Regions from separate parts of the Streptomyces sp. NPDC051578 genome, predicted to be linked through region 3. Evidence: riboswitches for the same ligand, from Rfam matches in the RefSeq annotation. Region 3 holds a riboswitch; each other region holds the start of a gene.

Region 1 (3,103 bases), on a different contig from region 3:
CTTGTTGTCGGTGGCGTCCAGGTCGAACATGGCCTGGTCGATCAGCCGCTGCTCGGTGGCGTCGTAGCCGACGAGCTCCGGGCCGATCTGCTCGATGACGGCGAGGACGGCCTTCTCGACACCCTTGCCCATGTAACGGTTGGGGTCACCGTCACGGAGCTCGATGGCCTCGAATGCACCGGTGGAGGCGCCGGACGGGACTGCAGCACGGCCGGTGCTGCCATCGTCGAGGCCCACCTCGACCTCGACCGTGGGGTTGCCTCGGGAGTCCAGGATTTCCCGGGCTACGACGACGTCGATGGACGGCACGAGCATCTCCTTCTGGGATGTGACGCTGGGTGTGCGGTGGCGGGTGGCCGTGGGACGGCCCTGCCGACTAGAGCCTAACCGGCTCCGGGCACTGGACCGGCCGACCGCCCGGGTCCTGGGACGAAAAACCGGCCGGACACCCGTTTTCCAGGACAAAGGGTGCGCCGATCGGCCCGCTCCGGGTCCGGTTGCGGGCCGGGCCCGCACGCGCACGCACCACCGCCCGGCGCGTGGGGGGACGCGCCGGGCGGTGGTCGGAATCGGTGTTACCCGATGGTTCAGCCGAGCTTCAGCTTCTGGCCCGGGAAGATCAGGTCGGCGTCGGAGACGGTGTCCTTGTTGAGCTCGAACAGCTTCTCCCAGCCGCCCTTGACGCCGTTCACCTGGGCGATGGTGCCCAGGGTGTCGCCCTCCTTGACCTCGTACGAGCCGTTGCCCGCCTTCGGGGCCTCGGTCTTCGGCGCGGCCTTCGGGGCCGGGGCGGCCTCGGAGCGCTCGGAGCGGGTGACCGGGGCCTCGGGCCGCTTGGTCTCCTTCTTCGGCGCCGGCGCGGCCTTGGTCTCGGTCTTCGGCTTCGGCTTGGGCGCCTCGGCCGCGCCGCCGCCGCTGTACGAGGAGTTCGACAGGCCCACGCCACAGGACGGCCACGCGCCCTTGCCCTGGCTCTTGAGGACCTTCTCGGCGACGGCTATCTGCTGGGACTTCGAGGCCTGGTTGGCCTGGGCGGCGTACGCCTTGCCGCCGTAGGCGGCCCAGGTGGAGGACGAGAACTGCAGGCCGCCGTAGTAACCGTTGCCGGTGTTGATGGCCCAGTTGCCGCCTGACTCGCAGGCTGCGACGCGGTCCCACTCGGAGGCGGTCGCGGCGCTGGCGGAGCCGGCCGCCATGAGCGGCGCGGCGACGGCGACACCGGCGACACCGGCGAGCGTGACGATGCGGGTGGTCCGCTCAATGGCCGTGGCGCGGCGGTGCTTGCCCTTGCCGGAAAGCAGCATGGAGTTTCTCCTCACCGACGCCTGCGAGGTGAGCTGTCGGGTTCGGGCGAGTGAGTTGCCCGGCCGCGCGACCAGCGCGCGGCTTAACCCCTAGCCGGTTCCCCGGCCGTCTCTCAACGGCCGTTCCCGGCGCCTACCTTGGTTCCCCCGCTCCTGCCTTCGGCGCTTTACGCGACGACTGTTCTCTCCGTCCGCCGGCAGGATTCGGCGATGCGGTCGAAGAGGCTCGCGGTGGCGAGCGATTCAGAAGGTAGACAGGTCTCTCCCCGATGTTCAACGAGGGACATCGGGGAGAAATCGACCTGCTTGCGTTCCGCTTAAGGGCGTTTTCGCAGGTGAGGGCGGGGTTTGCGGGAGCTTCGGTACGAGACACGCCAGTTGACCGGAAGAGACGCATGTCTCACTTGCGGATAACGGGCATTCAGCTCTTTACGGCCGTCCGAAGTGCCCGTTATTTCTTGGTTAGATCCAGATTCTGACCGGGCTTGATGAGGTCGGCGTCGCTGCCGATGACCTGCTCGTTGGCCTTGTAGAGCGCGTTCCAGCCCCCCTTGAGCCCCTGGGCGTCCGCGATGGCGGTCAGGCTGTCGCCCGCCTTCACCGTGTACGTGGGGTCCGACGCGGCGTCAGGCGCCGCCGCGGGCGTCTCGACCGCGGCCGGGCCGCGGTGCTTGCCGCCGCCCTCCGTCACGGAGTCGGCCGCGGGTGCGTTCGGCGCGGCGGAGGGGGTCCCGGTCGCCGGGGCGGCGGGCGTGGAGGGCGCCCCGGAGGGGGACGGCGTGGTGGGGGTCGCGGAGGTGCCCGGGGTGGCGGGGGCGCCCGGGAGGGTCGGGGTCGCGGGGGCGGTGGCGTTCGGGTCGCCCGGCAGCGTCGGCGTCGGCGTCGCGGGGTCCGGGTCGGGCATGACGGGCAGCCCGCTGTTGGGCGCGAGCGGCGCGATGGGCAGCGTGAACGGCGCCGTGGCGGCCGGACCCGGGGCGGCGGGCGCCGGGGCGGCCGGGGTGGGCGCGCCGAAGTCGGTGGCGGGGTCGGCCGAGCCGGTGCCCGGCACCGCGTCGGGGCGCGAGGGGCTGGGGGCGACCTGCCGCGGGGAGCCGAGGGCGCCGGGGTCGACGTCGGCGGCGGGGCCGTCCTTGACGAGACCGGACGACGCCGCGCACAGCGGCCACGCCTGGGGGCCCTGCGAGGCGAGCACCCGCTCGCCGACGGCTATCTGCTGGGACCGGCTGGCGAGGTCGGGGCGCTTGGCGAATTCGAGCCCGCCGGCGTTGTTCCACTGCTCCTGCGTGAACTGGAGCCCGCCGTAGGCCCCGCTGCCGGAGTTGGCGCTCCAGGTACCGCCGCTCTCGCAATCGGCGACGCTGTCCCAGGTGGACGTGTCCGCTGCCGAGGCGCTGGTGGCCGCGAGCAGCGGCAGTGCCAGCGCGGAGCCCGTGACTCCGGCGGTTACGACCAGGGCGGGTACCTGGCGGGGGCGTCTGTGGCGGCCGTTCCCGGAACGCATGTAGTACACCTTTCGCATAACGGCTGGGTAACGGCAGAACCTAGCCGCCTTCGAACGCATGTCACAAGTTCGGCCGGGAACTGACTCCGGGTCAGGCGGCGCCCACGCCGGCCCTCACGTGTTTCGGGGTGTGAAGCGGACCGGAAGGGTGCGCAGGCCACGCATGATCAGTCCGCCGCGCCAGCGCAGGTCCGCAGGCGGAACAGCCAGTTCCAGATCTGGCAGACGCATCAGCAAACTCGCGAGGGCGGTCTGCCCTTCGAGCCGGGCGAGCGGCGCGCCGAGGCAGTAGTGG
Region 2 (3,103 bases), on a different contig from region 3:
CCCGCACGAGCTGGCCAACCCGCAGCGCCGCGCCGCGAAGGAGCTCTCCAAGGAGCTCTTCCCGGGCACCCTGCGGATGTCCCGGCCCCGCCAGGGCACCGAGGAGACGGTGGCCCGGATCGACTCCGCAGCCGTACGCGCCTTCTACGAGGCCCACGTGCGCCCCTCCACCGCCACCGCGGTGGTCGTCGGAGACCTGACCGGCATCGACCTCGACGCGGTCCTCGCGGACACCCTGGGCGGCTGGACCGGCGGCAGCGCCGAGCCGCTGCCCGTGCCCCCGGTGACCGCCGACGACACCGGCCGCGTGGTCATCGTGGACCGGCCCGGCGCGGTCCAGACGCAGCTGCTCATCGGCCGCATCGGCCCCGACCGGCACGACCGTGTCTGGGCGGCCCAGGTGCTCGGCACGTACTGCCTGGGCGGAACCCTCACCTCCCGCCTGGACAAGGTGCTGCGCGAGGAGAAGGGGTACACCTACGGCGTGCGCGCCTTCGCCCAGGTGCTGCGTTCGACCGCCGACGGCAAGGGCGCCTCGATGCTCGCCATCAGCGGCTCGGTGGACACGCCCAACACCGGCCCGGCGCTGGACGACCTCTGGACGGTGCTGCGCACCCTCGCGGAGGGCGGCCTGACCGACGCCGAACGGGACGTCGCGGTACAGAACCTGGTGGGCGTGGCCCCGCTGAAGTTCGAGACGGCGGCCTCGATCGCGGGCACCCTGGCCGACCAGGTCGAGCAGGAGCTGCCGGACGACTACCAGGCGCGGTTGTACGCGCAGCTCGCCGCGACGGGCACGGTGGAGGCCACTTCGGCGGCCGTCGCCGCGTTCCCGGTGGACCGGCTGGTCACGGTCCTGGTCGGGGACGCGGCGCAGATCGAGGAGCCGGTCCGGGCCCTCGGGATCGGCGAGGTCACCGTCGTCACCAACTGACGGGAGCGGGCACCTGATTGGTGAACGGGACTCCGGCGGCTTGTCCGCCGGAGTCCCTTTTTGTCTGTTTGGTGGTGTGGTTGATCGTATGTGGTGTGGCGTAGGTAACAAAAGCGCGTGTCTGTTTGGAGATTGACTGATGATCCGCCTAGCGTCGGCCGTGCTGTCCGTCAGTTGTGCCCGCCGCACCCGCGGCACCGGACAGCGATCGCCGAGTCCCCGTCAGGCGCGAGCCTGGGGAGCCGGGGACCCACATGCGTCCCTGGGGTGAATCGGACACCTCGCAAGAGGGGCCCGTAGGAGACCTTCCTGCTCCGAACCCGTCAGCTAACCCGGTAGGCGAGAGGGAAGGAAAGGATCAAACCCTTCATGGCGTTTGGCAGTCGTGCCGCCGGTAAGCACCGTGGTTCCAGTCGTCTGAGCCGCAAGACCGCCGGTTACGCCGGCATAGCCGCCCTCGCCACCACCGGCGTCGTCGGCACCCTCGCCGGCCCCGCGTTCGCCGCGGACAAGGCGGCGGCCCCCTCGATCGAGGACACCGGTCTCGGCGCCGTGGTCGTCGCCGAGGACCTCCAGAACGAGATCCAGACCCAGGCCGAGTCCCAGAACCGCGCCGCCGAGGCCGCCGCGGCCAAGGCGCAGGCCGAAGCCGAGGCCAAGACCCGCGCCGCCGAGGCCAAGCGCCTCGCGGAGGCCAAGGCCAAGGCCGAGCGTGACGCCGCCGAGCGGGCGGCCCGCGAGGAGGAACGCAAGCGCCTCAACACCTTCGTGGCCCCGGTCGACGGCTCGTACGTCAGCACGCAGTACAAGGCGGGCGGCGGCATGTGGTCCTCCGGCAGCCACACGGGCATCGACTTCCACGCCGCCTCCGGCACCACCGTCCACGCCGTGGGCGCGGGCACCGTCGTAGAGGCCGGCTGGGGTGGCGCGTACGGCAACAACGTGGTCATCAGGCACAACGACGGCACCTACACCCAGTACGGGCACATGTCCTCGCTGAGCGTCTCCGTCGGCGAGCAGGTCACCCCGGGCCAGCAGATCGGCCTGTCCGGCTCCACGGGCAACTCCAGCGGCCCGCACCTGCACTTCGAGGCCCGTACCGGCGCAACGTACGGCACGGACATCGATCCGGTGGCGTACCTGCGCTCGCACGGCGTCAGCGTCTGACCGCACCCGCTCCGCTGCGTCCGAGGCCCCGGCTCACCGAGCCGGGGCCTCGCGCGTATCCCCATCGCCCGACGCCGCCTCCGGTCGCCCGCCTCCCGCCACGCTTCTCCGCCCGCCCGCCCGCCGGCCCGTCCGCACTCGGCAAATGTTTCGTATTTCCGGCCGTTCTCGGAAATCGTCGTGTGTTGCAATAGAGTCGCAGTACGGTCATGGTGGCAACGCCGGTAACCGGCAGTCGGAATGAGAGCGGAGTCCGGTCTTGCGTATTCCTGCGCACGCGGTATGCGCCGCAATTCGTGACGACATCGTCTCGGGCGTCTTCGAACCGGGCGGCAGGCTGACCGAGGAGGTCCTCGCCCGCCGATACGGAGTCTCGCGCGTCCCCGTCCGCGAGGCGCTGCGCACCCTGGAGGCCGAGGGCTTCGTCACCACCCGCCGGCACGCGGGGGCCTGCGTCGCCGAGCCCACCGCGCAGGAGGCGGCGGACCTGCTGGAGCTACGGGCGCTCCTGGAGCCGCTCGCCGCCGCGAGGGCCGCCCGCCGGCGCACCGAGGGCCACCTCAAGGTGCTGCGCGGTCTGGTCCGGCTGGGCCGGGAGCGGGCCGGGAACGGGCGGGGAGAGGACCTGCGCGCCCTGGGCGGCTGGTTCCACGAGACGCTGGCGCAGGCCTCGGCCAGCCCCGGGCTGATCTCCGTGCTGACCCAGACCCGGCACAAGATCGCCTGGATGTACGTGGTGCGGCCGCCGGCCCGGCCGGCCGACTCCTGGGCCGAGCACGGCGCCATCGTGGACGCGGTGGCGCGGGGCGACGCCGAGCGCGCCCGGACGCTGACCGGGCTGCACGTGGAACGCGCGGCCGGATCCCACCGGCTGCGGGATTCCCGGGTGAGGACTTCGCAACCTGCCGTAAACATGGCGAGCGGCCGTCATTAACAGAAGCCGTATACAAAGGCATCCGGTCCCTTTTCGGCGCCCCGTTCGTGTGGAGTCGGAATTCTGCT
Region 3 (3,103 bases):
GGACCGGTTCGTCGTCGCCTTCCGCGAGGTCATGGACGAGGCGCACGGCGGGGGCGCCCTGATGTGGGACTTCGGCAGGACGCTGGTGAAGCAGGCCGTCGGCAACCGCTGACGGCCTGCCCCGGTCGTGACGCGGCCGAGGGGCCGGTCGGTCGGGCAGCCGGTCCCTCAGCCGGCCGAGGGACCGGTCAGTCGAGCAGCCGGTCCCTCAGCCGGCCGAGGGTCGCGGGCGCGAGCCCGAGCCCCTCGGCGAGGTAGGGCCCCACCCCGCCCCACGTGGCGTCGATCGTCTCGAAGGCCGTGGCCAGGAACTCGGCGCGGGCGTCGAAGAGCGGGGCCAGCAGCTCCATCACCTCGGGGGAGCGGGCCCCGGGGGAGTCGTCGCCGCGGCGCACCCGGTAGCGGTTGTGCGGGGCGTTCGACTCCAGGTAGTCCGCCACGATCGCCTCGCGCTCGACCCCGAGGGCGAGCAGGGTGACGGCGATCGACAGCCCGGCCCGGTCCTTGCCCGCCGCGCAGTGCATCAGGGCCGGGACGCTGTCCTCGGCGAGCGCGTGGACGACGCGGCTGTGCTCCGTCGTCCGGTCCCTGATGATCGTCCGGTACGAGTTCTGCATCCGGGCGGCGGCCCTTCCCTCGCCCAAGAGGCCCCGGAGCTGCCCGAGATCGCCGTCGCGGACCATTTTCCAGAACTCCCGGCCGTCCGCCGGATCCGTCAGGGGAATGTTCACGTTCCGGACGCCGGGCAGATCGACGTCCGGGCCTTCCAGTGCGTGATCGGCGCCGTTGCGGAAGTCGAAAACGGTGTGCAGACCGAGCGAGGTCAGGAATTCCACATCGTTTTCGGTGGCATGTGCCAGATGTCCGCTTCGGAAGAGAAGTCCCGGCCTGACCCTCCGTCCGTCGGTGGTCGGCAGTCCACCCACGTCACGGAAATTGCGCACTCCGGACAGTTCGGGCCCCGTGGGCGGGTTCGTGGCTATCTGCTGGGTCACGGGACGGGTCCTCCGCATCGTCGTGGGCCGTCGCGGCCGGGGTGGTGGGCGCAGGCGGCCGGGTCCTGTCGCGCTGTCCGAATTGAGCCGGTTGAAGCCAACTTGCCATATCCGGGGGCGAGATCGCGCCGGACGCCGTGAGCCAGATCATACGGTGACGGTGCGTGCCTGATCGCGGAACGCGAATTCCCTCACCGTAACGGTCGTTGAGGGAGCGGAATGGACGCAGGGTGACGGGAATTCAGCCGGTTCCCCGTACCTGCTATTCCGTCAGGGAATTCATGGCTTGTTGTGTACTGCCCCACTGGATTACCTTCGCGATCGATCCGGGTGGACCGCCGAATCCTGCCGCCGCCCGGGAACCGCACCCGACTATTCACGCGCGCGGCAGGAGCGGGGGAACCAGGTAAGCCGCTGTTCCGGATCTTCCCGCCGGAACGGCTCGGGGTGAAGTCGTACATCGCTGCTGTGCGTACGACCGGACATCTCCAGTCCGAACCCGACAGCTCACCTCGCAGGCGACGGAGAGGAATTCGTCATGCCCGCACAAGGCAAGCACCGCCGACCGAAGTCCCGTGCCATACCCCGCGGACTGGCCGCCGCCGGTACCGGCGGCGCGGCGCTCGCGCTGCCGCTGATGGGCGCCGCCGGCGCCCACGCCGCCCCCGCCGCCGCCCACACCACGCTGCCCGTCCAGGCCCCGCAGCACCCGGTGTCCGTGCAGGCGGCACCCGCCGCGGCCGCGGCCACCGCCCCCGCCGTCTACACCGTCGTCCCCGGCGACTACCTGTCGAAGATCGCCGCCGAGCGCCACGTCTCCGGCGGCTGGGAGCGGCTCTACGCCGACAACCGCGAGGCGGTCGGCGCCGATCCCTCCCTGATCCACCCGGGCCTGCGGCTGACGCTCGGCGGTCACGGGGACCGGACCCACGCCAAGCCGGCCCCCCGGGCCGCGGGCACGGCTTCGGCTCCGGATGCCTCCGACCGCTCCTCCGGCGAGGCTCAGGCGCCCTCCGAGGCGGGCTCCGGCAGCGGTTCCGCGGCCGTGCGGCCCGAGGCCCCGTCCGCGCAGGGCTCCGGCTCCTCCACCGGCGCGGTGACGGCGTCCGGATTCGTCGCCCCGGTCAGCGGCGGGATCTCCACCCCGTACAAGCTGGCGGGCAGCATGTGGTCCTCCGGTTACCACACAGGCGTCGACTTCATCGCGAGCACCGGCACCACCGTCAAGGCGGTCGGCGCCGGCACCGTGGTCACGGCGGGCTGGGGCGGTGCGTACGGCAACGAGGTCGTGATCCGGCACGCCGACGGCAAGTACTCCCAGTACGGCCACCTCTCCCAGCTGTCCGTCTCGGTCGGCCAGAGCGTCACGGCCGGCCAGCAGATCGGGCTCTCCGGCGCCACCGGCAACGTGACCGGCCCGCACCTCCACTTCGAGGTCCGCACCGGTCCGTCCTACGGCTCGGACATCGACCCGCTCGCGTACCTGCGCTCGAAGGGCGTCAGCATCTGACGCACCGCGGCACCGCGGTACAGGAACGCGCCGACGCGTGAGGCCGGGGCCCCGAAAGGGGGTTCCGGCCTCACGCGTTTCTTATTCCTCATGTGCATCGTGGCGTAGATCACGGTCCGTCAAACCCTCATTACGTTGGCGTAGGTCGGCCGCGGGGGTGAAGGATGTGGTGCTGTGGCAGCGACGAAGACGACACTCAAGACCATCGGTTCGTACGCGGCGATCGGGGACAGCTTCACCGAGGGCGTAGGGGACCCGGGACCCGGGGATTCGTACCTCGGCTGGGCGGACCGGCTGGCCGTGCTCCTGGCCGATCAGCGGGAAGAACACGATTTCCGGTACGCGAACCTGGCCGTCCGGGGGAAGGTACTCGACCAGATCGTGGCCGAGCAGGTCCCGAGGGCCAAGGCCCTCGCGCCCGACCTCGTCACCTTCTGCGCGGGGGGCAACGACATCATCCGTCCGGGGACCGACCCGGACGACGTGGCCGAACGCTTCGAGGCGGCCGTGGCCGACCTCGCCGGCTCGGTCGGCCAGGTCATGATCACGACCGGGTTCGACACCCGGGGAGTACCGGTCCTCAAGCACCTGCGGGGCA

What was found. Region 3 has a riboswitch for cyclic di-AMP ahead of ACIA6C_RS22175 (LysM peptidoglycan-binding domain-containing M23 family metallopeptidase). Riboswitches for the same ligand answer to the same signal wherever they lie in the genome.
Positions count from the first base shown of each region.
Region 1: it holds a riboswitch for cyclic di-AMP, as region 3 does, so the genes downstream of both, ACIA6C_RS26180 (transglycosylase family protein) here and ACIA6C_RS22175 (LysM peptidoglycan-binding domain-containing M23 family metallopeptidase) in region 3, are expected to answer to the same signal.
Region 2: it holds a riboswitch for cyclic di-AMP, as region 3 does, so the genes downstream of both, ACIA6C_RS31025 (M23 family metallopeptidase) here and ACIA6C_RS22175 (LysM peptidoglycan-binding domain-containing M23 family metallopeptidase) in region 3, are expected to answer to the same signal.

Region 1 covers NZ_JBITDH010000007.1:213,202-216,304, reverse strand. Annotated here, with positions in the region: gene eno (phosphopyruvate hydratase) at 1-315, opposite strand, end outside; gene ACIA6C_RS26180 (transglycosylase family protein) at 588-1,304, opposite strand; cyclic di-AMP (ydaO/yuaA leader) riboswitch at 1,308-1,479, opposite strand; gene ACIA6C_RS26175 (transglycosylase family protein) at 1,756-2,808, opposite strand; gene ACIA6C_RS26170 (cytochrome P450) at 2,923-3,103, opposite strand, start outside.
Region 2 covers NZ_JBITDH010000013.1:21,319-24,421, forward strand. Annotated here, with positions in the region: gene ACIA6C_RS31020 (M16 family metallopeptidase) at 1-934, shown strand, start outside; cyclic di-AMP (ydaO/yuaA leader) riboswitch at 1,134-1,291, shown strand; gene ACIA6C_RS31025 (M23 family metallopeptidase) at 1,304-2,101, shown strand; gene ACIA6C_RS31030 (GntR family transcriptional regulator) at 2,361-3,035, shown strand.
Region 3 covers NZ_JBITDH010000005.1:114,256-117,358, forward strand. Annotated here, with positions in the region: gene ACIA6C_RS22165 (aspartate aminotransferase family protein) at 1-112, shown strand, start outside; gene ACIA6C_RS22170 (tyrosine-protein phosphatase) at 189-995, opposite strand; cyclic di-AMP (ydaO/yuaA leader) riboswitch at 1,322-1,529, shown strand; gene ACIA6C_RS22175 (LysM peptidoglycan-binding domain-containing M23 family metallopeptidase) at 1,534-2,505, shown strand; gene ACIA6C_RS22180 (SGNH/GDSL hydrolase family protein) at 2,680-3,103, shown strand, end outside.